3 regions of the Allobosea sp. F3-2 genome follow, and region 1 is predicted to be linked to each of the others. Evidence: predicted binding sites of a transcription regulator. Region 1 holds the regulator's gene; each other region holds the start of a gene.
What was found. The regulator LexA, encoded in region 1, represses DNA repair genes until DNA is damaged. The targets are predictions, from matches to a motif close to TGTTCNNNNTGTGTTCNG.

Region 1 (9,665 bases):
TGGCGTCGGTAGTCCGACGATCCGCGTGCGCGTGCCGCCGGCCCAGGGGAAGTTCCTGCGGGCAGCCGGGCTGGATTTCCACGAAGGCGACGCCCTGTTGCCGGCCGGGCGCGTGCTCGACAGCGCGGCCCTCGGCCTCGCCGCCGCGATGGGCCATCCCTCGCTGCCGGTTCGGCGCAAGCCGCGCGTCGCGATCCTTGCCACCGGCGACGAGCTGGTGGCGCCGGGGGAGCCGGTGGGGCGGGACCAGATCGTCGCCTCGAACTCCTTCTCGCTTGCCGCGCTGGTCGAGAAGGCCGGCGGCGCCGTTCTCGATCTCGGCATCGCCCGCGACGATCATGCCGACCTCGCCGCCAGGATCGGCCAGGCGCGGGCCGCCGATGCCGATGTCCTCATCACGCTCGGAGGTGCCTCGGTCGGCGCCCATGACCTTGTACAAGAGGCGCTGACGCGGGCCGGGATGTCGCTCGGCTTCTGGAAGATCGCGATGCGGCCGGGCAAACCGATGATGACCGGCCGGCTCGGTCGGATGGTCGTGGTCGGCCTGCCCGGCAACCCGGTCTCCTCGATCGTCTGCGGCCATCTCTTCGTCCTGCCGCTGATCGAGGCGCTGCTCGGCATGGCCGAGGCCGACCGCGACCGCAGCATCCCAGCCCGTCTCGGCCGCGACATGCCAGGAAATGACGAGCGCGAGGACTATCTGCGCTCCACTTTGGAGCTGACCCCGGATGGCTGGATGGCGACGCCCTTCGACCGGCAGGATTCCTCGATGCTCGGCACGTTGGCGCGGGCGCAGGCGCTGACAATCCGGCCAGCCCATGCCGCGCCGGCAAAAAAAGGCGACGGCTGCCGCATCCTGCCGCTGCGGTAGCCTGGACCGTCTTTTCCGCAAGCGCACCGTCATTCCGGGCTTGTCCCGGAATCCATCATAGAGCGCCAGGCTTTTACGATGGATTCCGGAACGGCGCTGCTAACGCGGGTTGTCCGGAATGTCCGAAGTGTTTTCTTATCGGTGAAATGCCCGCGCATTCCGCGACGGCATCGCTGCTTGCGGAACACAAGTGGAACGCGTATGGTGTTCCTGCTTTGTTTCGAATCCAGCCTTCGAGGGGCCCGCGGGGATCATGCTGACACGCAAGCAACACGAACTCCTGCGCTTCATCCAGGAACGCTTGCGCGAGAGCGGTGTGCCACCCTCCTTCGACGAGATGAAGGATGCGCTCGATCTGCGCTCCAAATCCGGCATTCACCGGCTGATCATGGCGCTGGAGGAGCGCGGCTTCATCCGCCGCCTGCCCAACCGGGCGCGTGCGCTCGAGATCATCAAGATGCCTGACGGGCTCGGTGCCCCGCAGCAGCGGCCAAGGTTCAATCCCGCGGTCGTCCAGGGCGGCCTCGGCGCGCAGCCCAGTCTCGCCAAGCCCCGCCCTGCCGCCGATGAGGACAGCCGCTCCTCCATCGCGATCCCGGTGATGGGCCGCATCGCCGCCGGCACGCCGATCTCGGCGATCCAGAACCGCAGCCACACCGTCTCGCTACCGCCCGACATGCTCGGCTCCGGCGAGCATTACGCGCTGGAAGTGCGTGGAGACTCGATGGTCGAAGCCGGCATCCTCGACGGCGACACTGTCATCATCCGCAAGCAGGACTCGGCCAATACCGGCGACATCGTCGTGGCGCTGATTGACGATGAGGAAGCGACGCTGAAGCGGCTGCGCAAGCGCGGCTCCTCGATCGCGCTCGAAGCCGCCAACCCCGCCTATGAGACGCGCGTGCTCGGGCCTGACCGGGTCAAGATCCAGGGCCGCCTCGTCAATCTGATGCGGCGCTATTAGACCGCCGTAAGATCGGAGGAATCGTCATTGCGAGGAGGCGCAGCCGACGAAGCAATCCAGGAGGACTGGGCTGAACGTCTCACCCAGTCCTCCTGGATTGCTTCGTCGCTTTGCTCCTCGCAATGACGGCCCGCGATGTGCCTCGCCTGAAGAGCGCCTTATAAGGAATCCGGGTCGCTGTTCGCGAAGCCGGCTTGCAACGCCGGCGTCGATGGCGGTGACGGCTGTGCGGGAGGCGATGCTTTAGGGCGGCTCCAGGGGCGCTCTGCCGAGGCCCGTTCGGAGATGTGGCTGCTCCAGCCGGCACCGGCTCGATAGAGCGACGTCGCGCCATCGCGCGAGAGCGCCATCCGGTCGACCAGCCGGGCCTTGCAGGTCCCGTTCCAGGGAATCGCCGTGACGACGAGATCGGCGCGACGGCAATCCTCGATGATCGCCAGCCGCTCGCGCGCGTAGGAAACCGTGCGCCCGTCGGCGATTTTCGCGACGCAGCCGAGCGCATCACAGGCGATGCCGGCGCGCAGGGTCGGATCGTCCGGCGAACGTCTGTCGCCATCGGCTGCAAGCCATTGCTGCAGCACGAAACGGCTAGGCTTGCCCGCAATCGCGAGGCGGCCATCTGAGCCCCGCACCGCCAGTCCCGAACCGTCGCGTTCGACGAAAATTTCCGGCCGTTCCGGCTTGCCGGCGATGGCGACGCCGAGCATGAGAGGAAACGCCGCCAGCCAGCGCCAGGCTGTGGTCCAGAGCGTCAGCCACAGCAGCGCCAGCACGAAGCAGACCAGCACCACCGGGCCGAAGGCCGCGATCATCACGGTGGAATGGTCGATGGTCGCGACCCAATGCGCCACCTTGAGCACGACATCGGAAGCCAGCCCCATCAGCGCCCATGCCGGCCAGTCCAGCCCGAAGGGATAGGCCAGCACGCCAAAGACGGCCGCCGGCATGACGAAGAGCGAGACGAAGGGCAGAGCCATCGCATTGCCGAGCAGGCCGAAGGGGTTGAAAGTCTGGAAGTGATAGGCACCGAAGGGCGCTGTCGCAGCCGTCGCCAGCAAGGTGGTGACGAGGATGCCGAGCGCCGCCGTCCAGACCGGCCCCAACGGCCACGGCAGCACCGGAGGCGGCTGAGCACGTTTGCGGCCCTCCCAGCGTTCGGCGAAGGCGATCAATGCTGCAACCGCTCCGAAGGACATCTGGAAGCTCGGCCCGAGCAGCGCATCCGGCTCGCGCAGCAGCACGATCATCGCGGCAAGCGCGAGATTGCGCATGCTCAGCGCGGCACGATCGACGAGGATCGCGCCGAGCATCACCAGCGTCATGATCAGCGAGCGCTCCGTCGCGACATCGCTGCCCGAGAAGATGCAGTAGGCGGTCGCGCCGATCATCGCCGCGACCGCCGCGATCTTCTTGATCGGCCAGCGCAGCGCGGCTGTCTGGGAGAGCGCCAGCAGGGCGCGCGCCAGCCAGAAGATCGTCCCGGCAGCGAGCACCATATGCAGGCCGGAGATCGAAACGATGTGGTAGATGCCGGCGGCGCGCAGGTCGTTGTTCGTCGCCTCGGTGATCAGCCCCCGCTTTCCCGTGACGAGGGCGGCGGCGACCGCCCCACCCTGCCCGCCCCCCACCTCGGCGATACGCTGGGTCAAGGCATTGCGGGCCTGGTCGATGGCGACATCGACGGCAAGGCGCGTCGGTATCGGATAAGGCGGCGGCGCCAGGGCGATCTTGCCCGCGATGCTGCCGACAGCGCCGATGCCCCGAAAGAAGGCATCGCGACCGAAATCATAGCCGCCCGCCCGTGCCGGCCCCGGCGGGGGCAGCAGCCGCGCCGTCGCGACGACATGATCTCCCGGCGCCACGGAACCGGCACGGGTATTGACGCGCACGCGCCTCGGACGCTCGGCTGCCGGAATCCCGGCGAAATCCGTTACCAGCAGCACGATGCGGGCGCCGTTGTCGCGTGCCTCCACGCTCTCGACGAAGCCCGTCAGCTTGCCGATTCGCGGTCGCTCCAGCATCGGCGCCGCGATATCCGCGGTACGCCAGACACCGGCCGCGAAGCCGGCGAAGGCAGCGGCCGCCGCCAGGCTGGCCATCGCGGCCAAACGGCGAGTCCGCAGGATATAGGCGAACACCACGCTCATGCCGAAACCGGCGAGCGGCGCCCACAAAGCCGGCTCACGGTCGGCCGCGAAATAAAGCAGGATGCCGGCCCCCATCGCCACGGGCAGCCACAGGAACGGGCGGCGGCGCTCGGCTTCCAGCTCAAGTGCACGGCCGAAGCGCGCCTGCCAGTCGCGCAGCCAGGCGTCGAGACGCGCAGGGGCCAGCCATGACGGCCGCAGACGCAAGGGCAAGGCTTCGGCTCGCGCGCCGCGCGGCTTGTCCTGCCCCGGCGGCCCCGGCTGCATTCTCCGCCCCTCCCCCGCTGGCGCTGCGATTTGAACGCTTAACCTTTCCGGCCAAGCCATGTTACAGGGCGCGCGCCGGTTGTCATGTCACGACCGGCGCCATTTCCCTGTCTTGCCCCGGACGGTTGCTGCCGCCCGGCCGGAGTCGCCTCCCCATGAGCAACGCCGTCGTCACGCGCTTTGCGCCCTCGCCCACCGGATTCCTGCATATCGGCGGAGCCCGCACGGCGCTGTTCAACTGGCTCTATGCCCGCCGGCAAGGCGGCAAGATGCTGCTGCGCATCGAAGACACCGACCGCGAGCGCTCGACCGAAGCCGCCATCGCCGCGATCCTCGATGGGCTGGAATGGCTCGGCCTCGATTGGGACGGCCAGACCGTCTATCAGTTCCAGCGCGCGGCGCGCCACCGCGAGGTGGCCGAGCAGATGCTCGCCGCCGGCAAGGCCTATTACTGCTACGCCACCCCGGCCGAGCTCGAGGAGATGCGCGAGAAGGCGCGCGCCGAGGGCAAGCCGCTGCGCTATGACGGGCGCTGGCGCGACCGCGACCCGGCGACCGCGCCAACCGACGTGAAGCCCGTCATCCGCCTCAAGGCGCCGCAGACCGGCGAGACCGTGGTGAACGATGAGGTGCAGGGCCGCGTCGTCTGGCAGAACGAGAATCTCGACGACCTCGTGCTGCTGCGCTCGGATGGCACGCCGACCTATATGCTCGCCGTCGTGGTCGACGACCACGATATGGGCGTGACCCATGTCATCCGCGGCGACGACCATCTCACCAACGCCGCCCGCCAGACCCAGATCTACAGCGCGCTCGGCTGGGACGTGCCGAGCCTATCGCATATCCCGCTGATCCATGGACCGGACGGCGCCAAGCTCTCGAAGCGCCACGGCGCGCTCGGTATCGATGCCTATCGCTCGATGGGCTATCTGCCGGCGGCACTGCGCAACTATCTGGTGCGGCTGGGCTGGAGCCATGGCGACCAGGAGGTCTTCTCGACCCAGGAGATGATCGACGCCTTCAACCTGTCCTCGATCGGCCGCTCGCCGGCGCGCTTCGACTACGCCAAGCTGGAGAACCTCAACGGGCTCTACATGCGCCAGTCGAGCGAGCGAGAGCTCCTCGACGCGCTCAAGGTGATCCTGCCGGAGATCGGCCCGGCGCGCGGTCTCGGCGCGACGCTGTCGCCGGAGCTCGAAGCGAAGTTCCTCGCCGCGATGCCCGGCCTCAAGGAGCGCGCCAAGACGCTGGTCGAGCTGCTCGACAGCGCCTTCTATCTCTACGCCCCGCGCCCGCTGCAGCTCGACGACAAGGCCAAGAGCCTGCTCGACGAAGCCGCGCGCCAACGCCTGCCGCAGATCGCCGAAAAACTCGCCGCCGTCGGCGACTGGGAGCCTGCGCCGCTGGAGGCGGCCGTGCGCGCCTATGTCGAGGAAAGCGGTATCAAGCTCGGCCAGGCGGCGCAGCCGCTGCGCGCCGCGCTGACCGGCCGGGCCATGTCGCCTGGGCTGTTCGACGTGATGGCCGTGCTCGGCCGCGAAGAGACGCTGGCGCGGCTCGCCGACCAGGTCGCGTGAACGGCAGCCGCGCTCCGGCGTCGCGACGGGATTTCGTCATTGGAGTTCAGCACCGGCCGGCGGCCAATCCGCGCGGTGCAGCACGCGATCGAGATGGTCGCGCGCTCTTCCCCTCCCCCTTGTGGGGAGGGGATGGGGGTGGGGGTCGCTCCGCCTGGTGACCGGTCCAAAATCTCGCTCGACCAGCGCCGCCTCACGTCACCGCGCTGCACCCCGTCGTCCGACCCCCACCCCTATCCCCTCCCCACAAGGGGGAGGGGAAGAGCCTCCCGTCATGACGCGAGCTCAGCACCAGCCGAGGGCCGATACGCAGGCAAGACCTGGGTGCTCGCAATGACGAAATCCCGTCGCGACACCAGAATGCGCCTGCTCACGCGGATATGAGCGAGACGCGGTTCCAATCGCCTTTAGGCTTGGTTGAATGCACTGGGCAAATGGTCTAGTGACGCGCAAGTGCGTTGCGCGGCCACACCGTGGCGGGGCACGAATATTGCTTGTAAATCAGTCACATGGGTCACCTTCTATCTCCGCCTTCGACATGTTCCCGTCATATCGCGGCCTTCGGATGGAGGAAGCTTGGCGCGACAGCGCCAGCTGGCAGGTGAAACAGGGGCTGAACAGCAGCGAGCCTTGAAAGGATCGGTATCGATGAGCGGAAACACCAGCCAGCTCCAGGTCGGCGACAAGACCGTCGACATGGCGATCAAGCAAGGGTCGGTCGGCCCTGCCGTCATCGACATCGGCAAGCTCTACGCCCAGACCGGCATGTTCACCTACGACCCCGGCTTCACCTCGACGGCGAGCTGCGAGTCGCAGATCACCTATATCGATGGCGACCAGGGCGTGCTGCTCTATCGCGGCTACCCGATCGAGCAGCTCGCCGAGCACGGCGACTTCCTCGAGACCTGCTATCTGCTGCTTTACGGCGAGCTGCCGACGGCCGCGCAGAAGGCCGATTTCGACTATCGCGTCACGCGCCACACTATGGTGCATGAGCAGATGGCCCGCTTCTTCCAGGGCTTCCGCCGCGACGCGCACCCGATGGCCGTCATGGTCGGCTCGATCGGCGCGATGTCGGCCTTCTATCACGACTCCACCGACATCTCGGACCCGCATCAGCGCATGATCGCCTCGATGCGCATGATCGCGAAGGTGCCGACGCTGGCGGCGATGGCGTTCAAGTACACCGTCGGCCAGCCCTTCGTGTATCCGCTGAACTCGCTGGACTACACTTCGAACTTCCTGCGCATGTGCTTCGCGGTGCCGGCCGAAGAGTACAAGGTCAACCCGGTGCTGTCGCGCGCGCTCGACCGGATCTTCATCCTGCACGCCGACCACGAGCAGAACGCCTCGACCTCGACCGTGCGTCTCGCCGGCTCCTCGGGCGCCAACCCCTTCGCCTGCATCGCGGCCGGCACGGCCTGCCTGTGGGGGCCCGCCCATGGCGGCGCCAATGAGGCGGCGCTCAAGATGCTCGAGGAGATCGGGACCGTCGACAACATCCCGAAATACATCGCCAAGGCCAAGGACAAGAACGATCCGTTCCGCCTGATGGGCTTCGGCCACCGGGTCTACAAGAACTACGACCCGCGCGCCAAGATCATGCAGAAGACCACGCATGAGGTGCTGAACGAGCTCGGCATCAAGGACGACCCGCTGCTGGACGTCGCCGTCGAGCTGGAGCGCATCGCGCTGCACGACGAGTACTTCATCGAGAAGAAGCTCTATCCGAACATCGATTTCTATTCGGGCATCACGCTGAAGGCGATGGGCTTCCCGACCTCGATGTTCACCGTGCTCTTCGCCGTCGCCCGCACCGTCGGCTGGATCGCGCAGTGGAAGGAGATGATCGAGGATCCGTCCCAGAAGATCGGCCGCCCGCGCCAGCTCTACACCGGCTCGCCGCAGCGCGACTACACGCCGATCGGCCGCCGCTGAGCGCGACGCATCGCTGACACCAGAAAGGGCGCGGTGGTCTCCACCGCGCCCTTATTGTTTCAGATGATTGATGAAAGTCGCGCGGGTGATCCGCAGGCATCTCAGAGTAAAGTTGCGTCTCCCAACGGAGACCCGTGCATGACCGAAAACCACCTTCTCGACCGCCGCAGCTTCCTGATCGGCGCCGGAGCCGCGAGCCTCGCCGGCACGCAGGCCCAGGCCCAGGCCGCCTACCCCACCCGCCCGATCACACTGGTCGTGCCCTTCGCCGCCGGCGGCTCGACCGATATCGTCGCGCGCCTCGTCGGCCAGAAGATGAGCGAGCTGCTCGGCCAGAACGTGGTGATCGAGAACCGGGCCGGGGCCGGCGGCAATATCGGCTCCACCGCCGTCGCCCGCGCCGCGCCGGACGGCTACACCCTCCTGCTCGGCACGATCTCGACGCATGCCCTCAACCCGGCGATCCTGAAGACCGTCACCTTCGATGCGGTGAAGGACTTCACCCCGATCTCCCTGCTCGCGATCGTTCCCAACGTGATGGTGGTGCATCCCGACTTCCCGGCCAAAACGGTGAAGGAGATGCTGCAGGTGCTGAAGGACAATCCGGGCAAGTACTCCTACGCCTCCTCCGGCGTCGGCACGCCGCTGCACCTCTCCGGCGAGCTGTTCAAGTCGCTCGGCGGCGTCCAGATGAACCATGTGCCCTATCGTGGCGCCGGCCCAGCGCTGAACGACGTCGTCGCCGGTGCGGTGCCGATCATGTTCGACAACCTGCCCTCCTCGGCCCAGTTCATTCGCAACGGCCAGCTCAGGGCGATCGGCGTCACCACCAAGGAACGGGTCCCCTCCTTCCCGGAGATCCCGACCATCGCCGAGGGCGGGCTTGCCGGCTACGAGACCTATACCTGGAACGCCCTGTTCGGGCCGGCGAACATGCCCCGCCCGATCGTCGAGAAGATCAACCAGGCCGCCAACCAGGCGCTCAAGGACGAGAATGTGAAGAAGAGGCTCAACGACGTCAGCGCCGACATCGTCGGTTCGACGCCGGAGCAACTCGGCGAGCACGTCAAGACCGAGCTCGCCAAATGGGCGCCGATCGCCAAGGCGTCCGGCGCGGTCGTCGAGTAAGCTGGCTCTAGGGTCAGCTCTTTTGCATCGAAACACGCCGTCATTCCGGACAAGCCGCGTCAGCGGCGCCGATCCGGAATCCATCGTAGAGCGCCACCCCTTCGATGGATTCCGGGTCAAGCCCGGAATGACGGCGTGTTTCCGTCAAAAGGCCGCTTGATTGAGGCTCAAGCTTCGCGACGGACCTGCGAGGCGACCAGCGCTAACGCCGCTTCGACGGCGTTGGCGGCCGGGCTCGGCCCGGCCGAGCGCATGATGGTCTCAACCTCGGCGAAGCCATCGAGCTGCGCCTGCCGTTCGGGGCCCTCGGCAAGCGCCGCCAGCAAATGCCGGCTCAAGGCCTCCGCCATCGCATCCTCCTGGATGAACTCCGGGACGACGTTCCGACCAAGAATCAGATTCGGCAGGATCACGCTCGGCAGTTTGACGAGCCGTCGGGCTAGCACTGCCTCCCAGCCTGCCCCGCGATAGGCCGCAACCGTCGGCACGCCGGACAAGGCCAATTCGAGCGTCACGGTGCCGGAGGCGGCCAGAGCCGCCCGGGCTTCACGGAAGGCGGCGAGCTTGGCCGCCTCGCCGCTGACGATCTCCGGCGCAACCGACCAGCGCGCCGCCGCCTCCGCGATCATCGGCTGGAGTCGGGCGACGGCCGGCAGAACAAAGCGCGCGCCGGGAACAGCCGCCGCAACCCGTGCGACCGCCTCGCCAAAAACCGGCATCAAATGGTGGATTTCGGAGCGCCGGCTGCCGGGCAGGACCAGCACCTGCGGCTG
Region 2 (9,665 bases), 510 kb from region 1:
CCTTATTCCGCAGGCGAGGGGCGCTGACTATCGCTCTAAGAAGACTGGCCGATACGGAGAGCCGGGATGCTTGAGAACGCTTCGCAGATGGAGCTTGACCAGCGGATTGCCATTGCTCGGAGGAACATCGCCGAGCTGATGGAGCAGGCGACGGGCGTTTCCGGCGCCGCCGCCGAGGAGCGCCTGGCGGCGCGGCTCAATGAGCAGCAGGACCTGCTCAACGAACTGCTCAAGAAGCGCGAAGCGATGGGCTGAAACGCTCGCCGCACGGTTCCCTCTCGCGGGCCAAAGCATCGGACCGAAAAGTGGAATCCACTTTTCGGAGAAATCCGATGCGATAACAAAAGCATAGATCGCCGTTACCGCGTCGGACGCGCGGCGATCGTCCAGATCACTCCACGGCGACGGGATGGCGGGCGAGGATGCGCAGCCCGCTCACGGGCGCGTTCATGACATAGCGGAGCTCGTAGGGGCCGGATTGATCCGGTGCTTCCAGCACGGCTTCGACATTCTCCGCCGGAAAGAAGCGGGGGCCTTCCGCCTCGACAGGGGCGTCGGCAGGGACCAGCACGACACGATCCTGTTCGCCGTTCGGCCCGATGCCGCGGACCGGTAGCGCCTGGCCGCGGCCGACGCGGGCCGGCGCGGCGAGCGTCGCGCTTGGTTCGGTGGTGACGAGCGCCTGGCGCAACAGGATAACCGGCGACCCGTCCTTCTCGACGGCCAGGCGCAGCTCATAGGTTCCGGCCAGACCGGGAGTCGGCAGGGCAGGGACCGAATTGCGCGGCTCGACGACGATGATCGCGCTGCTGGCGGGATCGTCGGGGCGGGCAATGGCGAGTCGTGCACCCTGCGGTGGGCGGCTGAGGAAGACGCTGAGCGGCGCGCCGGCCACGATGGTCCGGGCCGCCGACATGGCGGGCTCGGTCACGGGCGCCGGCTTCTTCTTCTGCGCGAAGGCGGCTGCCGGCCAAAGGCCAGCAGCCAGCAGCAAAGTGCGGCGGGAGAGCGCCTGGCCTGTCCCGCCGATCGTCATCAGCCCATCGCGGCCGCGACGGCATCGAGCGCGGCCTGCGCCTTGCTGCCGTCTGGGCCACCTGCCTGCGCCATGTCGCGCCGGCCGCCGCCGCCCTTGCCGCCGAGCTGTTCGGAAGCCGCGCGCACCAGCGCGACCGCGTCGAAGCGCTCGGTCAGGTCGGGGGTGACGCCGACGACGACGCCGGCCTTGCCATCATCGGCGACGCCGACGATGGCGACGACGCCGGAGCCGACGCGCGCCTTGGCCTCGTCGGCGAGGCTCTTCAGATCCTTCATCTCGATGCCGGTGACGGCGCGTGCCAGGAGCTTGGCGCCGGCGATCTCGCGCACCGGATCCTCGGCCGCGCCGCCGCCGCCCATGGCGAGCTTCTTGCGGGCCTCGGAGAGCTCGCGGTCGAGCTTGCGGCGCTCCTCGATCAGCGCGGCGAGGCGGTTTCCGGCCTCGGCCGCCGGCACCTTGAGCAGGCTCGCGAGCCCTTCGAGCAGGCGCGATTCCTCGTTGAGGCGCAGGCGAGCGCCATTGCCGGTCATGGCCTCCAGGCGGCGGACGCCCGCGGCGACCGCGCCTTCGCCGATGACGCTGACGAGGCCGATATCGCCGGTGCGGCTGGCATGGGTGCCGCCGCAGAGCTCGACTGAATAGGCCTTGCCGGCCGGGTTGGTGCCCATCGAGACGACGCGGACCTCGTCGCCATACTTCTCGCCGAAGAGGGCGCGGGCGCCCGAGGCGATGGCCTCGTCGACGCTCATCAGGTGCGTCGTGACCGGTTCGTTCTTCAGCACGATCGCGTTGGCGATCTCCTCGACCTCGCGCAGCTCCTCCTCGCTGATCGGCTTGGGATGCGAGAAGTCGAAGCGCAGCCGGTCGGGCGAGACCAGCGAGCCCTTCTGCGCGACATGGTCGCCGAGGACGAGGCGCAGCGCCTCATGCAGCAGGTGCGTCGCCGAGTGGTTGGCGCGGATCGCGGCGCGGCGCTCATGGTCGACGATCAGCTCGACGGCGGCGCCGAGCTTGAGCTCGCCTTCCTTGACGGTGACACTATGGGCGAAGACGTCGCCGAGCTTCTTCTGGACGTCGCTGACCTCGACCACCGTGTCCGGCGCCTTGACCAGGCCGGCATCGCCGACCTGTCCGCCGGACTCGCCATAGAACGGCGTCTGGTTGACCAGCATGAAGCCGCTCTCGCCGGCCTTCAGCGAGGGAACCTCGGCATTGTCGCGGATCAGCGCGGTGACCACGCCCTCGGCCGTCTCTGTGTCGTAGCCGAGGAATTCGGTGGCGCCGAGCTTGTCGCGCAGGGGGAACCAGAGCGTCTCGGTCGCAGCCTCGCCGGAGCCGGCCCAGGCGGCGCGCGCCTTGGCCTTCTGCTGCTGCATGGCGGCGTCGAAGCCCTCGACATCGACCGTGATCTCGCGGGCGCGCAGCGCATCCTGCGTCAGGTCGAGCGGGAAGCCGTAGGTGTCGTAGAGGGTGAAGGCGACATCGCCCTTGAGGCTCTGGCCGGCGGTCAGATCCTTCGAGGCGTCGTCGAGCAGGTTGAGGCCGCGCGCCAGCGTGGTGCGGAAGCGGGTCTCCTCCAGCTTCAGCGTCTCGGTGATCAGCGCCTCGGCGCGCAGCAGCTCGGGATAGGCGCGGCCCATCTCGCGGGTCAGGGCGGGCACGAGCTTGTAGAGCAGCGGCTCCTTGGCGCCGAGGAGCTGCGCATGGCGCATGCCGCGGCGCATGATCCGGCGCAGCACATAGCCGCGGCCCTCGTTGGAGGGCAGCACGCCGTCGGCGATCAGGAAAGCGGAGCAGCGCAGATGGTCGGCGATGACGCGGTGGCTCGCCTTCATCGGTCCGTCCGGATCGACTGAGGTCAGGTCGGCGATGGCGCTGATCAGGGCGCGGAACAGGTCGATGTTGTAGTTGTCATGCGTGCCCTGGAGCACGGCGGCGATGCGCTCCAGCCCCATGCCGGTGTCGATCGAGGGGCGAGGCAGGTTGGTCCTTACGCCACCCGCAGCCTCTTCATACTGCATGAACACGAGGTTCCAGATCTCGATGAAGCGGTCGCCATCCTCTTCGGGCGAGCCGGGCGGGCCGCCCCAGATATGGTCGCCGTGATCGAAGAAGATCTCGGAGCAGGGGCCGCAGGGGCCGGTGTCGCCCATGCGCCAGAAATTGGCGGAGGTCGGGATGCGGATGATCTTGTCGTCGGTTAGCCCGGCGATCTTCTTCCACAGGCCATGCGCCTCGTCGTCCTCGGAATAGACGGTGACGAGGAGCTTGTCCTTGGGCAGGCCGAATTCGCGGGTGACCAGCGTCCAGGCGTGATGGATCGCCTGCTCCTTGAAATAGTCGCCGAAGGAGAAGTTCCCCAGCATCTCGAAGAAGGTGTGGTGGCGCGCGGTGTAGCCGACATTGTCGAGGTCGTTGTGCTTGCCGCCGGCGCGCACGCATTTCTGGGAGGTGGTGGCGCGCGAATAGGGACGCTTCTCTTGGCCCGTGAAGACGTTCTTGAACTGCACCATGCCCGAATTGGCGAACATCAGCGTCGGGTCGTTGCGCGGCACGAGCGGGCTCGACGGCACGACTTCATGGCCGTTGGACTTGAAGTAGTCGAGGAAGGTCGACCGGATATCGTTGACGCCACTCATCGCTTTTTGCGCTCTGATCTTGGGCAGGAGCCGGGCAGGCCCGGCAGGAAGGTCCGGTTCTAGTCAGGCGGCTCGCCGCTGTCCAGAAAGCTTGATGCAGCGCACACCCGGCAAGGTCTTAGTCTCAAACGAAAAGGGCGGCCCGAAGGCCGCCCGCTTGGGCGATGAGGAGGGCGCGAGCCGCTGGACACGTCATCTCCGGATAGAACTGTCGTCATTCCGGGCTTGACCCGGAATCCATCGTAGAGCGCCTCGCCCTTTGATGGATTCCGGATCGGCGCCGCTTTCGCGGTTTGTCCGGAATGACGGCCGTATTCGTGGCCTCTCAGGCCTCGCCCTCGTTGAGATCGTCATCGGTCGGGGAGGCTTCATCGAGGATGCGGTCGGCGACCAGGCCGGAGTTCTGGCGGATCGTGGCCTCGATCTTGGCGGCCAGGTCCGGGTTGGCCTTGAGGAAGGTCTTGGCGTTCTCACGACCCTGGCCGAGGCGCTGACTGTCGAAGGAGAACCAGGCGCCCGACTTCTCGACCATGCCGGCCTTGACGCCGAGGTCGATCAACTCGCCGACCTTCGAGATGCCCTCGCCGAACATGATGTCGAACTCGACCTGCTTGAAGGGCGGCGCGACCTTGTTCTTCACCACTTTGACGCGGACCTGGTTGCCGGTCGCCTCGTCGCGTTCCTTCAGCGTCGAGACGCGGCGGATGTCGAGGCGGACCGAGGCATAGAACTTCAGCGCGTTGCCGCCGGTGGTGGTCTCAGGCGAGCCGTACATCACGCCGATCTTCATGCGGATCTGGTTGATGAAGATCACCATGCAGTTCGAGCGCGAGATCGAAGCGGTGAGCTTGCGCAGCGCCTGGCTCATCAGGCGGGCCTGCAGGCCGGGCTGGACCTCGCCCATCTCGCCCTCGATCTCGGCGCGCGGGGTGAGGGCTGCGACGGAGTCGATCACGAGCACGTCGATCGCGCCGGAGCGGACCAGGGTATCGGTGATCTCGAGCGCCTGCTCGCCGGTATCGGGTTGCGAGATCAGGAGGTCGTCGAGATTGACGCCGAGCTTGCGGGCATAGACCGGGTCGAGCGCGTGCTCGGCATCGACGAAGGCGCAGACGCCGCCCTTCTTCTGCGCCTCGGCGATGGTGTGGAGCGCGAGCGTGGTCTTGCCCGAGGATTCCGGTCCGTAGATTTCGATGATACGCCCCTTGGGCAGGCCGCCGACACCGAGCGCGACATCGAGCCCGAGCGAACCGGTCGAGATCGTCTCGATCTCGATCGACTGCGGGTTCTTGCCGAGCCGCATGATCGAGCCCTTGCCGAAGGCGCGTTCGATCTGGGAGAGCGCTGCATCGAGCGCCTTGGCCTTATCCATCGAGGAGCCTTCCACGAGTCTGAGGTTTGCCTGATTCACGGTTCGGGCTCCTTATGGCAGGGCTACGGAGACATCTCAATCAGTCTTGACAGGAGAATGATCACTCTTTGTTCCTATCGGCAAGTTCTTTTTTTGTTCTCGATGTCAGTTTCTGTCAGGAGGCTCTTTGTTCGACACCCGCCATGCTTGTTGGCGCTGATTCAGGATTCATCCTCGCTTTATCATGCGCATGGCGCATGGCTCGCCATTGAGTTGCCTATGCCACCTTCTGCCTTTTCCTGATATTGCGCCCGGCATCTTCTTTGTTTTCGAAAGTTGCCAACGTGTCCTCTGCCCCCGCAACGAATGCCCTGAACTCGCCGCGGCGCGTCCTGCTGGCCAGCCTGATCGGCACGACGATCGAGTTCTTCGACTTCTACATCTACGCGACGGCTGCAGTGATTGTGTTCCCGAAGCTGTTCTTCCCGGGCGGGGATCCGACTTCCGCGATGCTTCAGTCCTTCGCGACCTTTGCTATCGCCTTCTTCGCGCGACCGATCGGCGCCGCCATCTTCGGCCATTTCGGCGATCGTATCGGCCGCAAGGCGACGCTCGTTGCGGCTTTGATGACGATGGGGCTCTCCACCGTCGCCATCGGCCTGCTGCCGACCTACGCGGCCGTCGGCGTGCTCGCGCCGCTGCTGCTGGCGCTGTGCCGGCTCGGGCAAGGGCTTGGCCTCGGCGGCGAGTGGGGCGGGGCGGTGCTGCTTGCGACCGAGAACGCCCCTCCCGGCAAATCCGCCTGGTACGGCATGTTCCCGCAGCTCGGCGCGCCGGTCGGCTTCATCTGCGCGACGGGCAGTTTCCTCGCGCTCGATGCGGCTCTGACCGACGAGCAGTTCTTCAGCTTCGGCTGGCGCATCCCGTTCATCGCCAGCGCGCTGCTGGTCTTCATGGGGCTCTATGTCCGCCTGCGCATCAGCGAGACGCCGGCCTTCCGCAAGGCGATGGAAAAGCACGAGCGGGTGCAGGTGCCTTTCGTCAGCATCTTCGCCGAGCACAAGCTCGCGCTGCTCTGCGGCACCTTCGCGGCGCTCGCGACCTTCGTTCTGTTCTACCTGATGACCGTGTTCTCGCTGAGCTGGGGCACGACCAAGCTCGGCTTCTCGCGCGACCAGTTTCTGCCGCTGCAAATGGTGGGCGTCGTCTTCTTCGGCCTGACGATCCCGGTCTCGGCCGTGCTCGCCGATCGCTTCGGCCGCCGCCAGACCCTGCTGGCGACGACGCTGGGCATCGCTGTCTTCGGCTTCGTCCTGGCGCCGCTCTTCGGCTCGGGCAGCACGCTCGGCGTGCTCGCCTTCTTCATCGTCGGGCTGTCGTTGATGGGCTTCACCTACGGGCCGCTGGGGACGGCGCTGGCCGAGATGTTCCCGACCGCCGTGCGCTATACCGGCGCGTCGCTGACCTTCAACCTCGGTGGCATCGTTGGCGCCTCGCTCGCACCCTATGTCGCGACCTGGCTTGCCACCGAAAAGGGGCTGCCCTTCGTCGGCTACTATCTCAGTCTTTCGGCCGTGGTGACGATCCTGGCGCTGATCGGGGTGGGTGCTCTGGCTTCACGCCGGCTCCCCGGCGACGCAGCGGTGCCGGCGCGCTGAGCGGCTACCTCGTCATGGTCGGGCTTGTCCCGACCATCCACGTCTTCTCGTGAATCGAGGGCGGTGTTCAAGACGTGGATGCTCGCCACAAGGGCGAGCATGACGCTCTCTGGAATTCCGTCGTCTTCATGGGTTCCAGGCTCTTCGCTGCGCGAAGCGCCTGACTGACGGGAGTTTCACCCCATCGCCGCCTTCACCGTCTCGACGAGCTGCTTCATCGTGAAGGGCTTGGGCAGGAAGTGGAAGTCCTCGCCCTCCGGCAGGTTCTTGCGGAAGGCTTCCTCGGCATAGCCGGAGACGAAGACGACCTTTGTGTTCGGGTTGCGCTTGCGCAGCTCGCCCAGCAGGGTCGGACCATCCATCTCGGGCATGACGACGTCGGAGACGACGAGGTCGATCTGGCCGTCGTTCTTCAGGAAGAGATCGAGCGCCTCGACGCCGGATGCAGCTTCGTGGACGGTATAGCCGCGCGAGACCAGCATGCGCGCGTTCAGCGCGCGCACCGCGTCCTCGTCCTCGACCAGCAGAATGACGCCGGCGCCGGTGTGATCGGCGGCGAGCTTCTTCGGCGCCTCCTTGGCCGCGACCTCGGCAGCGATTTCCTCCTGGCTCGGGACATGGCGCGGCAGGAAGATCTGGAAGGCCGTGCCCTTGCCGATGGTGGAATCGACGAAGACGTAGCCGCCGGTCTGCTTGACGATGCCATAGACCATCGAGAGGCCGAGACCGGTGCCCTTGCCGACCTCCTTGGTGGTGAAGAAGGGCTCGAAGATCTTGTCGAGATGCTCCTGCGGAATGCCGGTGCCGCTGTCCTCGACTTCGAGCAGCACATAGTCGTCGGCTGGCAGGGCGGCGTGGTTGAAGCTCACGCAGTCCTCGCGCGCGACGTTGCGGGTGCGCACCGTCAGCTTGCCGCCATCGGGCATGGCGTCGCGGGCGTTGACTGCGAGGTTGACGATGACCTGCTCGAGCTGGCCGAGATCTGCCTTGACCGGCCAGAGGTCGCGGCCCTGGCGGACGTCCAGCGTCACCTTGTCGGCGACGACGCGCTTCAGCATCAGCGAGAGGTCGGAGAGCACCTCGCCGAGTTCCAGCACTTGCGGGCGCAGGGTCTGGCGGCGCGAGAAGGCGAGCAGCTGTCGCACCAGCGCCGCGGCGCGGTAGGCGTTCTGCTTGATCTGCATGATGTCCGGGAAGGACGGGTCGGTCGGCCGATGGCTCGCGAGCAGGAACTCGGAGGCGTTGATGATCACCTGCAGCACGTTGTTGAAGTCGTGTGCGATGCCGCCGGCGAGCTGGCCGACCGCCTGCATCTTGCCGGCCTGGTCCATATTGTCGCGCAGCTTGCGCTCGGCCGTGGTCTCGAGTGCGTAGACGATGGCGCGCTCGCCGTCGCCATCCTCCGAGGCGGAGACCGGCGCGAGGTAGAGCTTGGCCGAGCGCCCGTCCTCGCCGGCGAGGGTGAGATCCAGCGGACTGACCGCGGCGCTGCCGTCCACGACCTCGGCAAGGCCGCGTTCGAGGCCGGAATTGGGCGCGACGAGATCGTAGATCGTCTGGAGCGGCGTGCCGGATGGCGCAAGCCGGGCGAAGGCGGCGTTGGAGCGCAGGATCGCGCCGTTCTTGTCCACGGTCGCGATCGCCATCGGCGTCGAGTGGAAGAAGCGGGCGAAGCGGACCTCGGCGTCGCTGCCGCGATCGGCGCCGGCCTCGCCGGACGCGCGGTTGAGGACCAGCGTGCGGGAAGGGCCGGCGCGGCCGTCCTGCCCGAAAGCGACCTGATGATGCAGCCGCACCGGCAGCGGGTTGCCGTTGCGGCGCTTCAGATCGACGTCGAGCACCTCGACGCGGACATCGCCTGGCTGGCCGCGGATGGCCTGGATCAGCGCGGCGGCGGCCGGGGTGCAGATGTCGTCGAGATGCAGGCCGCCTGAGCCGAAGCGGGCGAGGTCGAAGTCGAGCCAGCTCGACAGCGTGGCGTTGAGATAGGAGACCTCGCCGTCGGCGTCGATCGAGATGAAGCCGGCCGGCGCATGGTCGAGATAGTCGATCGCGTGCTGGAGCTCCTGGAAGGCGTTCTCCTGCCGCTCGCGCTCGGGCGTGATGTCGGTGACCGACCAGAGCGTGGCGTTGCCGGTCTCGCGGCGAACCGGCGTGACGCGCACGCGGTACCAGCCGACCTCGCCGCGCCCGCCGAGGGCGGGTTCGAGGCGGACCTCCTCGACCAGCCGGCGGTTCTCGCGGGCGGCGGCGGCGAGCCGGTAGATCGCCTCCGAGACGTCGGCGCGGCCGGTCAGGAGACGTCCGACGGGCTTGAGGTCGTTCGCGCCTGTGGCGCCCGCCAGAGCGAGATAGGTCTCGTTGGCGTAGACGATCTCGTTCTCGCCCTCGGTCACGACGATGCCTTCGTCGGCACTGTCGACGATCGTCTTGGTCAGGTCGTTGCGGGCGGCGCGGCCGGAGAACTGGACGAGGCCGATGGCGAAGGCGAAGAGGCCGAAGACACCGATGACCGAGAGAAGGGCCAGCAATCCAAGGATCAGCGGCTGCGCCCATTCATTGGCCAGAAAGCCGAGTGCGATGGCCGCGCCGACGAGCAGACCCGCGACCAGCAGGATGATGCCGATATGGCCGGGCTTGTCGGAGCGATCAATTGTGGTCGCCGTGGTGCCGCTCATGCGGTGAAGTCCGTTTCCTTGCTGCCGGGCCCTTCTGGAGCACGCCGCATTCTTACTGAAGCATGCCGTCATTCCGGACAAGCCGCGCTGGCGGCGCCGATCCGGAATCCATCATAGAGCGATGCGCCCTACGATGGATTCCGGGTCAAGCCCGGAATGACGGCGTGTTTCCGCCAAACGCTACATGCTCCGGACCGTTGGCTTTTTCGTTCCTTCGCATCCGCTGCCGAGTTAGGCGCGCCGGCCCTTCAGGCGCAAGACGTAACCGATGACTTCCGCCACCGCCTGATAGTGTTCGAC
Region 3 (9,665 bases), 1.2 Mb from region 1:
TGACGACGCATTGCGGTCCGCTCTTTGCGGCCGCGACGCAATCATCGAGGGCCCGCCACTCGGTTGCCATCCCCGAAGACGGCGGCTTCGGGCTGAGCATGAGCCAGTCAAGCGCGGCAAACCAAGGCTGCGGCACACTGCCTTGGGTCTCAAGGGCGAATGTGTGACCTTTCTGGCGCCCCTGTTCGATGAGCGGAGCCAAAGGCTGAAGTGCGGGATTGCCCCCCGATAACGACACGAGCACCCCCGCAGAGTTCGACAGCCGCTCCACCTCGGTCAGGATTGCGTTTGGCGTCATCAGCGTCCAATCTTCGCGGAACTCGGGCAGCACCGCGTAAAGTGTGTCGCACCATCGACAGCGATAATCGCAACCACCCGTGCGTACGAACACTGTCGGGCGTCCGATCAACGGACCTTCTCCCTGGACCGTCGGACCGAAGATCTCGCTGATGCGAATGCTCCCCTTCATGGACGGTACTCCGCCCACGTTTTCGGCGTCTCGCTGATGCGGACGGCAGCGACTTCTGGCCACCGCGCACTGCACCAGTCGTAGATCCACTTGGCAATGACCTCACTGGTTGTCCGGTCATGTCCGAGGACCTCGTTGAGGTGTCGATGATCCAGGCTGTTGTCGATGAGCGCCTTGAGTTCCGAGAGCTCGCGGTAATCGCGGACAAAGCCCACCGGATCAAGGTCGGCTGATTGCAGAATGACCTCGACCTCATAGTTGTGGCCGTGCAGCCGGGCGCAGGGGTGATCCGAAGGCAGGCCGCCGATCACGTGTGACGCCGAAAAGGCAAATCGCTTGGCGATGGTGTACATGACTGCGCGCCCTATTGCTGTTGCGCTGCCTGGTATCCCTGGCGATCTTCGATCCAGTAATCCGGGCACTAGTAGGATTGTTCTGAGAAGCGAGGCCAAATGCCTCGCCCGGCTCGACGCAGTTGCGAGAACAACAGATGAGCGCCGCTACGGACCGTTACCGCCTCGGAATCGGGTTGTTCCGCCGCGCCTACACCGAAGGCTACTGCCGAATTGATGGGGTATTGGGTTCGACGGTGACGCGCATGCTATCTTCCGCATAGTGCCCCTCTGGGACCCTGCCGCGGCAGGTCAGCGCCGATCATGTGGACGACGTCGCGGGGCACGCCAAAGCGCGCTCCCGTGCATGGGTCAGCTCTGTTTTATGGCGCCGGCCGTAGTCAAGTGACACGTGGCGGATGACGGCCGCTTTGGCCGGGACCTCGTGCGCGAGGGTCACGGATTCCCATCCGCAGATAATGATAGTCTTCACCGGGGTTCCTTGTTTTTACCGGGTAGGCTGCGACCGGATCGGCTCACGTGCCGATAGACGTTTGGCGGATCACGCGGATTCGGGCGCCATACACCTTGCGGCGCAACAAATAGACAGCGCTATACCGATGTCAATGAGGAGTACGTGGGTGGCAGCTCCATTGCCGAGCTGCTAGCCTCGGCCACGTGACTCAATCGGCGGCTGTTGCTGAAGGAAGCGACCGTGTGCGCGGCGCCTGGACTAGAGACCCGTTAGGATCGTCTGTCTGGTTCCCAGGCAAACGGCGCGCTGAGAGGCCGACGCCGCGCTTTCCATTCGCTGAGGCAAAGTGTCCTGTGCCTATCGATCATAATCTCCGAAACGCGGCAGAGCTCCATGGCATCGGACCGAAACTGAAGTTCACGCTTTCGGCCCAACGCTCTTAGGCCGCACGGGAGTGGATGACCGCAGGCGAACCGCTCTGCTCCTTGGCGACGACGAAAGCTCCGACCAGCGCGCCGATTAGGTCTTGAACGCTTTACACCTATTGGCGCCACTACGTTCCCGCATTGCCTATACGAGGTAATTACGCGCGATATCGATCAAGCGCCGTGAGCCGCCACGTCAGCGGCTCGGCGTCTTCCCAGCAATAGATCTCGGTACGAAGATAGCGGAACTCCTCCACGCGGAGTTCTTCCTCGGTCTCGATCCACCAGGCTCTCGGCCGACCGTCGCTTCCATCCGACCAGCGGTAGCCTCTGCTTTTTAGCTGGTCCTTCATGTCGAATGGCGCGTTTTCCGCATAGATGCGCACCCGACTCTGCTCGCTGGATCGCAGGAGTTCAGCGAATGGCCGCGCACGATTCTCTTCGGGCGGCCGCGCGAGGACCTCCAACAGCGCGTTGCAATCATCCGTCGCTCGGTGCGCCCCGTGAAACAGGCCAGACTGGCCGACGAGGTAGCCGAGTTTGTTTCCCTCGAAGCCAAGATCCGCCCATGGGATCTCCTTCACGGAACACGCCCAGGCTTTGGACGCGAAGGTAGGCGAGAGCTTCTCGCAAAACGGCCGATCGAATGCGGCGTTGTGAGCAATGATCAGGTCTGCAGGCTCAACCAGCGCATCGAGCGCCGCGATGTCAATTTCGAGCCCGGCAACCATCTCATCGGTGATCCCCGTCAGCCGCGTGATTTCCGCCGGGATCGGTTCCGAAGGCTGACGAAGCCCGCTGTAGACGCCCACGACATCGCCGATCACGCCGTCATCGTCGTATGTGAATGCGACCGCGCCAACTTCGATGATCTCGTCCTTGGCGTGGTTCAGACCAGTGGTCTCGGTGTCGACCAGGATCGCGAGGTTCGGAAAGACGCTTTGGGCCCGCGGTATGATTGGGCGCGGCACGAGCTTCCGCAGAACCCTGAATTGGCCGCTCTGCTCAAGCCGATGAGCCGCTTCCTCGTCGTCCCAACCAGCCGGTGAGGGCGCCGTGGCCGGACGCTTCCTCGGCGCTGGCCGCGGTGCCTCCCGGTAGCCTGGCGCGTCATCAAACAGGTCGATTTGAGCAGAGCTCATCTTCATGTCGTAGCTGTTTGTCCCTACGCCGTCGGCCCGCCTGTTCGTTACGATAGGAGCCCATGAGCGCGCGCGCCATGGTGCTTCTGCGGGCATAGCCGGATTTCCACCGCCGATGACTTATGGGTGCGCTAACGCAGACTTCTGGGGTGGGATAGCACGGTCTTCTAGGGGGAATGGCGCTCATTTGGGGTGCGCCACAGTTGCCGGCGTGGGGAAAGGCCCCGCGTCGATCCAACTCCCGGCTTTCAAGCGTTGGCCTCAGCTGTCAGCAAGTGGCCCGCACAGCGTCTGAGAAGGTGCGTTCTGACCTGCAGATCGGGGATTGTCCGAGACGGAGCAACGCTGCCGACAAACTTCGCCTACTGATGCCGACACACTACCCTCACCAGCCGACAAACTTTGGGGGTGGGGACAAGGGATGAGGCGGAGGGCGGTGAGACTCGACTCGCCTTCCGGCGGGGAGGGGTCTATAAAAGAACAAAGAGAGAACAATTACCTTATTGCCATGACTGCAGCCACCGCCCCGACCCTGTCCGATCTGCGCCGTAGCCTTGCCGAAGCGGCCCTGCGCGCGGGCCCGGCTTCGCAGGCGCGGATCGACCTGGGCGTGGCTTCGCTGGACGAGGCCCTGAATGGCGGCCTCGCCCGGGCGGCGCTGCACGAGATCTACGCTGCCGAGGTGGCCGATCTCGCTACCGCGACCGGCTTCGCGCTCGGGCTCGCTTTGAGGGCGGGGGCGGCGGAGGAAAAGATTGCTGAGCGGCCGATCCTCTGGGCGCGGCAGGATTTTGTCGATGCCGAGGCTGGCCGGCTGCATGCGCCAGGGCTCAACGAGCTTGGCCTCGATCCGGCGCGCCTCCTGCTGGTGCGGGCGCGCGATGGCGAAAGCGTGCTGCGGGCTGGTGCCGAGGCGGCACGCTGCCCGGCGCTCGGCGCCGTGCTGATCGAACCCTGGGGCGAGCCGCGCGCCTTCGACCTGACGGCGAGCCGCCGCCTCGCTCTGGCGGCCGAAGGCTCGGGCGTGCCGGTCCTGCTGCTGCGCGTGGCGGCGGCCGAGACGCCGAGCGCGGCGCGCACGCGCTGGCAGGTGCGGGCGCTCGCATCACGGGCGCTGGAGGCCAATGCCCCGGGCGCGCCGGCTTTTGTCGTGAGATTGCTGCGCCAGCGCGGCGGTGCGGCGGAACGTGAGTGGCATGTGGAGTGGGACCGTGACCGACGAACTTTCGCGGAACGCAGCCTTTTCGACCGATCCGACAGACTGGCTTCCCGGACAGACCATGCCGCGCCGCTATCTCGCCCTCTGGTTCCCCTTCCTGGCGACGGACAGGTTGCGGCGGACGGGCGCGATTCCGGCCTTCGGCGCGCCGGCTGAGAAGTCGCATGTCCTGGTCGAGACGCAGCACAACGCACTGCGCTTGGTCGATTGCGACAGGCGTGCTCTCGATCTTGGTCTGACCCGCGGCCTGACCCTGGCCGATGCCCGCGCCCGCGTCCCCGATCTCGTCGCACTGGAGGCTGAGCCCCGGGCGGATCGTGAGTTCCTCGAAGCGCTCGCCGCCTTCTGCGACCGCTTCACGCCCCTGGTCGCGCTGGATGAACCGCATGGTATCATGCTCGACATCACCGGCTGCGCCCATCTCTTCGGCGGCGAGGAGCGGATGGTTGGCCTTGTGCGGCGGGTGATGGACCGGATGGGTTTGAGCCTGAAAGCCGCCATCGCCGCCACGCCCGACGCTGCTCGCGCCTGCGCCCGCTTCACACGGGGCGGCATCATCCCGCCGGGACGGGACGAAGCCGTGCTGCGTCTGCTGCCGGTCGCGGCGCTGGAGGCCGAAGCCGAGATCGTGATCGCGCTCTCCCGTGCCGGTTTGAAAACCTTGGCCGATGTCGCGGCACGCCCTTCGGAGACCCTGTCCGCCCGCTTCGGCGAGGCGCTGGCGACGAAGCTCAGGCGCATCCTCCGCTGCGAGGACCGGCGCATCACGCCTCTGCGCTCGCCGCCGGACTGCATTGTCGAGCGTCATTTCGCCGAGCCCTTCGCCGATAGCGCGAGCCTCGAGGCGGTGGTCACCCGCCTGATCGGGGAAGCGGCCCGTGTGCTGGAGGCGCGTGGCGAAGGCGGGCGCGTTTTCGAGATCGCCTTCTTCCGCAGCGACGGCACTGTCCGCCGCCTCGCCATCGAGACCGGCAGGCCCTCACGCGATGCGAAGGCGCTGCTTCGGCTCTATCGCGAGCGTATCGAGACGCTGGCCGATCCGCTCGATCCCGGCTTCGGCTTCGATGCGATCAAGCTCTCCGTGCCGGTCTGCGAGCTGCTGAACACGCCGCAACACAGCCTCGATGGCCGCGCCGTCGAGGAGGAGGCCGTGACCGATCTCGTCGACCGGCTCGTTACCCGCTTCGGCCGCGACCGGGTGTTGCGCTTCGCGGCGCAGGACACGCATCACCCCGTCCGCGCGGCAAAAGCGCTTTCGGCCGCCGCGCCGCTGCCGGAAGCGGTCTGGCCCGAGCCCGAGCCGCAGGAGCCGCCGGCCCGTCCGCTCCAGCTCTTCGAGCCGCCGCAGCCGGTCGAGGCCATCGCGGAGGTGCCGGACGGTCCGCCGATCCGCTTCCGCTGGCGGCGCCTCACCCATGACGTCGCCCGCGCCGAAGGCCCCGAGCGCATCGCGCCCGAATGGTGGCGCGACGGCAGCGACGAGCCGATGCGCGATTATTATCGCGTCGAGGATGCGCAAGGCCGTCGCTTCTGGCTCTACCGCACCGGCTTCTATGAGGCCGATAGCGCCCCGCCACGCTGGTTCCTGCACGGGCTCTTCGCATGAATCAGTCTGTCAGCCCCTTCGCCGAACCTGTTGCGGCGACGAATTTTTCCTTCCTGCGCGGCGCCTCGCCGGGGCCGAACATGGTGCTGACGGCGCTTCTGCTCGGATATGCCGGCATCGGCATCGCCGACCGCAACACGGTGGCGGGCGTGGTGCGCGCCTGGGCCGCGCTGAGGCAGTTGCGGGAGGACGGTTTGCCGGCGCCCGAGAAGGTCAGAAAAGGTGGCAGCCCCGGCGAATATATCTGGGTCGAGAACCCGGATTTCGCCGATCTATCCTTCAAGCCTGAGCAGATGCAGGCGATAGCGGATCGCTTCAAGCTCGCGACCGGAACGCGCCTCGTCTTCGCCGACGGCACGCCCGACATCGTCGCCTACCCGGCCAACCGCGCCGGCTGGGGCCGCCTCTGCCGCTTGCTCAGTCATGGCAACCTGAAGGAGGGCGTGAAGAAGGGCGAATGCCACCTCGTCCTCGACGACCTCCTGAACGATGCCCGGGACCTGTTGCTGATCCTGATGCCGGGGCAGCGCCTCGATGGCTTGGCCGGGTTGCTCGCTAGGCTCGATGACGCCGCGCCCGGCGCGGTCTGGCTTGCTGCCAGCATGCATCGGCGCGGCGACGACCGCCGCCGCCTCGCGCGGCTGAAGACGATCGCCGCCGTGACCCGCACTCCGCTGATCGCGACCAATGATGCGCTCTACGATTCCATCGAGCAGCGCGATCTTCAGGACGTGCTCACCTGTATCCGCGAGGGCGTCACCATAGAGCGGGCAGGGCGATTGCTGGAGGCCAATGCCGAGCGCCACCTCAAGCTGCCGCAGGAGATGGCCCGCCTCTTCCGCGATGCGCCTGAGGCGATCGCCGAGACGCAGCATCTCTTCTCCCGCGTCGAATTCGACCTCCGCCAGCTGAAATATGAATATCCCGACGAGCCGGTGCCGCCCGGCTGGAAGGATCAGGACTGGCTCGTGGAACTGGTCCGGCGCCGCAGCCTGATCCGCTATCCCGACGGCGTGCCGGAAAAGGTGCAGGGATTGCTGACGAAGGAGCTCGCTCTCATCGAGACGCTGGAATACGCCCGCTATTTCCTGACCATCCGCCAGATCGTCGAGTTCGCTGATAGCAAGGGCATTCTCTGCCAGGGCCGCGGCTCGGCTGCCAATTCAGCCGTCTGCTACGTGCTCGGCATCACCGCCGTTGATCCCAACGACAACGACGTGCTGTTCGAGCGCTTCATCTCGACCGAGCGCCGCGAGCCGCCCGACATCGACGTCGACTTCGAACATGAGCGGCGCGAGGAGGTGATCCAGTGGATCTACTGGAAGTACGGTCGTGAGCGTGCTGGCATCGCCGCCACCGTGATCCATTACCGGCCGCGCAGCGCCATCCGCGAGGTCGGCAAGGTGCTGGGCCTGACCGAGGACGTCACCGCTCGCATCGCCGACACGCAATGGGGCAGCTGGGGCAGCGAGATCGGTGACAATCGCGTCCGCCAGGCCGGGCTCGATCCGAAGAACCCGACGATCCGCCGCGCCGTCGATTTCGCCATCCGGCTCCTGGGCTATCCGCGCCATCTCTCCCAGCACGTCGGCGGCTTCGTATTGTCGCGCGGCCGTCTCGACGAAACGGTGCCGATCGGCAACGCCGCGATGGCCGATCGCACCTTCATCGAATGGGACCGCGACGACATCGACGCGCTCAGGCTGATGAAGGTCGATGTGCTGGCGCTCGGCATGCTGACCTGCATCCGCAAGGCGTTCGAGCTGATCGCAGCCAATGGCGGAAGGTCCTATCAGCTCGCCGATTTCACGGACGGCGATGAAGGCACCTACGACATGCTCTGCGAGGGCAAGTCGCTCGGAGTTTTCCAGGTCGAGAGCCGGGCGCAGATGAACATGCTACCGCGGCTGAAGCCGCGGGAGTTCTACGACCTCGTCATCCAGGTCGCGATCGTTCGGCCCGGCCCGATCCAGGGCAATATGGTGCATCCCTATCTGAAGCGGCGGGCCAAGCTGGAGGACGTCGTATTTCCTTCTCCGAAGCCGCCCCATGACAAGGATGAATTGAAGGAGGTCCTGAACAAGACCCTCGGCGTCCCGCTCTTTCAGGAGCAGGCGATGAAGCTGGCCATGGTCGCGGCCGAGTTTTCGGACATCGAAGCCAACGGCCTGCGCAAGGCGATGGCGACCTTCCGCAATGCCGGCACCATCGGCAATTACGAGGCGATGATGGTCGAGCGCATGGTCGCACGCGGCTACGAGCGCGATTTCGCCCAGCGCTGCTTCGACCAGATCAAGGGCTTCGGCAGCTACGGCTTCCCGGAGAGCCATGCGGCTTCCTTCGCCAAGCTGGTCTACATCTCCTCCTATCTGAAGAAGCACCACCCGGCCGCCTTCGCCTGCGCGCTGCTGAATTCCCAGCCGATGGGCTTCTACGCCCCGGCTCAGATCGTCCGCGAGGCGGAGGAAAACGGAAAAGTGGAGGCGCGCCCGGTCGATGTGAACCGGAGTGGCTGGGACAATGGGCTGGAGAAGATTGATGTCGACGGCGTGGCCGAGAAAGCCGCGGGGAACCCTCTCCCGGAGGGAGAGGGCAGGGTGAGGGGAAGGCCGTTGGATGGTGTGCCGGATCCTCACCGCAGCGCCGCCGAGATGTGGCGCCCGATTGGTCCAGCGGCCGACACCTCACCCCTGCCCCTCTCCTTACAGGAGAGGGGTTCTCCCAGCGCCTGTACTGAAAATGGGAAGGATGAACCGAAACACCCCTTCGCCCTGCGCCTAGGCTTCTGCCAGATCGACAGCTTCAAGGAGGACTGGGGCCACGCCATCGAAAAGGCGCGGGAAGCGAGCGGCCCCTACCACGATGTCGAGGAACTGATGCGCCGGGCCAATCTGCCCGCCCGCGCCATGCGCCTGCTGGCCGATGCTGATGCCTTCCGTTCGCTCGGGCTCGACCGGCGTGAAGCGCTCTGGGCCGTGCGCCGCCTGCCGGACGATCCGGCACTGCCGCTCTTCGCAGCCGCCCAGGCCCGCGAGCTCGGACAGGAGTCGGCGATGGCGCTGCCCGTCATGCCGCTGGCCGAACATATCGTTGCCGACTACCAGACGGTGCGGCTCTCGTTGAAAGGCCACCCGATGCAGCTCCTGCGTCCGCGCTTCCGCCGCGAGGGCGTGCTGAGCTGCGCCGAGACCGAGGCGAGGCCCGATGCCGCCTTCGCCCGCACGGCCGGAATCGTGCTGGTGCGCCAGCGCCCGGGCAACGGCAATGCCATCTTCGTCACGCTGGAGGACGAGACCGGCATCACCAATGTCGTGATTTGGGCGCGATTGTTCGAGCGCTTCCGCCGTGAGGTCATGGGCGCGCGGCTGATGCTGGTCGAGGGCAGGGTGCAGAAAAGCGTCGAAGGCGTCGTCCATCTCATGGCCCAGCGTATCGTCGACCGCTCGGCCGATCTGCTCTCGCTCTCCGACACGCATCCCGCGGAAGTGCCGCTCCCCGTCGACGAGCTGAAGAACCCGCCGCTACCGCGCCATCGCCATCCGCGCAATGTACGTATTCTGCCGAAATCGCGGGATTTCCATTGAAAGGATTGGCCTCTCGTTCGTTGCGCCCGTCCCGGTCGAGCCCCCCGGCTGAATATCACTGCCGGGATCGTCGCCGGCGTAGCGGCTCACCCGAGGGGCGCAGCGTTCGTCAAAACAATCTTCTCCTCTGAAAGTGAAATAAGAAAAAACACGCTACTGCATGTGAATTGAGCTTTGGCGCCTGCGGGTATAAGTCGTTTGTTCGATTTACCGAACAAACGGCACGGCAGGACAATGGCGAAAAGCCCCGGCCAGGACGAGGCGACAGCAACCGAAACGGCGCCGGATGAGGCTGCCGCGGAAAGGCTGGCGCGCCGCGTCGCAACATTGAATACGGCGCTCGGCGCGGCCGATGTTCCGGCTCGCCTCGCCGGGGTCGTTGCGGGAGCCGCGGGAGAAGTGGTCTTCACCAC

Region 2: a site for LexA is predicted at 5,173-5,190, ahead of recA (recombinase RecA). Genes of this name have one in related genera too.
Region 3: a site for LexA is predicted at 3,320-3,337, ahead of FQV39_RS07755 (ImuA family protein). Genes of this name have one in related genera too.

The regions. Positions count from the first base shown of each region.
Region 1 is NZ_CP042331.1:481,582-491,246, reverse strand. Features, by position in the region: gene FQV39_RS02375 (molybdopterin molybdotransferase MoeA) at 1-871, shown strand, start outside; gene lexA (transcriptional repressor LexA) at 1,125-1,835, shown strand; gene FQV39_RS02365 (ComEC/Rec2 family competence protein) at 1,994-4,249, opposite strand; gene gltX (glutamate--tRNA ligase) at 4,405-5,826, shown strand; gene gltA (citrate synthase) at 6,475-7,764, shown strand; gene FQV39_RS02350 (Bug family tripartite tricarboxylate transporter substrate binding protein) at 7,903-8,892, shown strand; gene lpxB (lipid-A-disaccharide synthase) at 9,060-9,665, opposite strand, start outside.
Region 2 is NZ_CP042331.1:6,352,097-6,361,761, forward strand. Features, by position in the region: partial or broken gene FQV39_RS33935 (cupin domain-containing protein) at 1-27, shown strand, start outside; gene FQV39_RS29565 (hypothetical protein) at 67-255, shown strand; gene FQV39_RS29570 (hypothetical protein) at 392-1,036, opposite strand; gene alaS (alanine--tRNA ligase) at 1,036-3,678, opposite strand; gene recA (recombinase RecA) at 4,004-5,089, opposite strand; gene FQV39_RS29585 (MFS transporter) at 5,353-6,687, shown strand; gene cckA (cell cycle histidine kinase CckA) at 6,864-9,365, opposite strand; gene flhB (flagellar biosynthesis protein FlhB) at 9,597-9,665, opposite strand, start outside.
Region 3 is NZ_CP042331.1:1,671,715-1,681,379, reverse strand. Features, by position in the region: partial or broken gene queE (7-carboxy-7-deazaguanine synthase QueE) at 1-469, opposite strand, end outside; gene FQV39_RS07765 (6-pyruvoyl trahydropterin synthase family protein) at 466-822, opposite strand; gene FQV39_RS07760 (3'-5' exonuclease) at 1,860-2,843, opposite strand; gene FQV39_RS07755 (ImuA family protein) at 3,352-4,218, shown strand; gene FQV39_RS07750 (Y-family DNA polymerase) at 4,124-5,668, shown strand; gene FQV39_RS07745 (error-prone DNA polymerase) at 5,665-9,252, shown strand; gene FQV39_RS07740 (phosphoadenylyl-sulfate reductase) at 9,487-9,665, shown strand, end outside.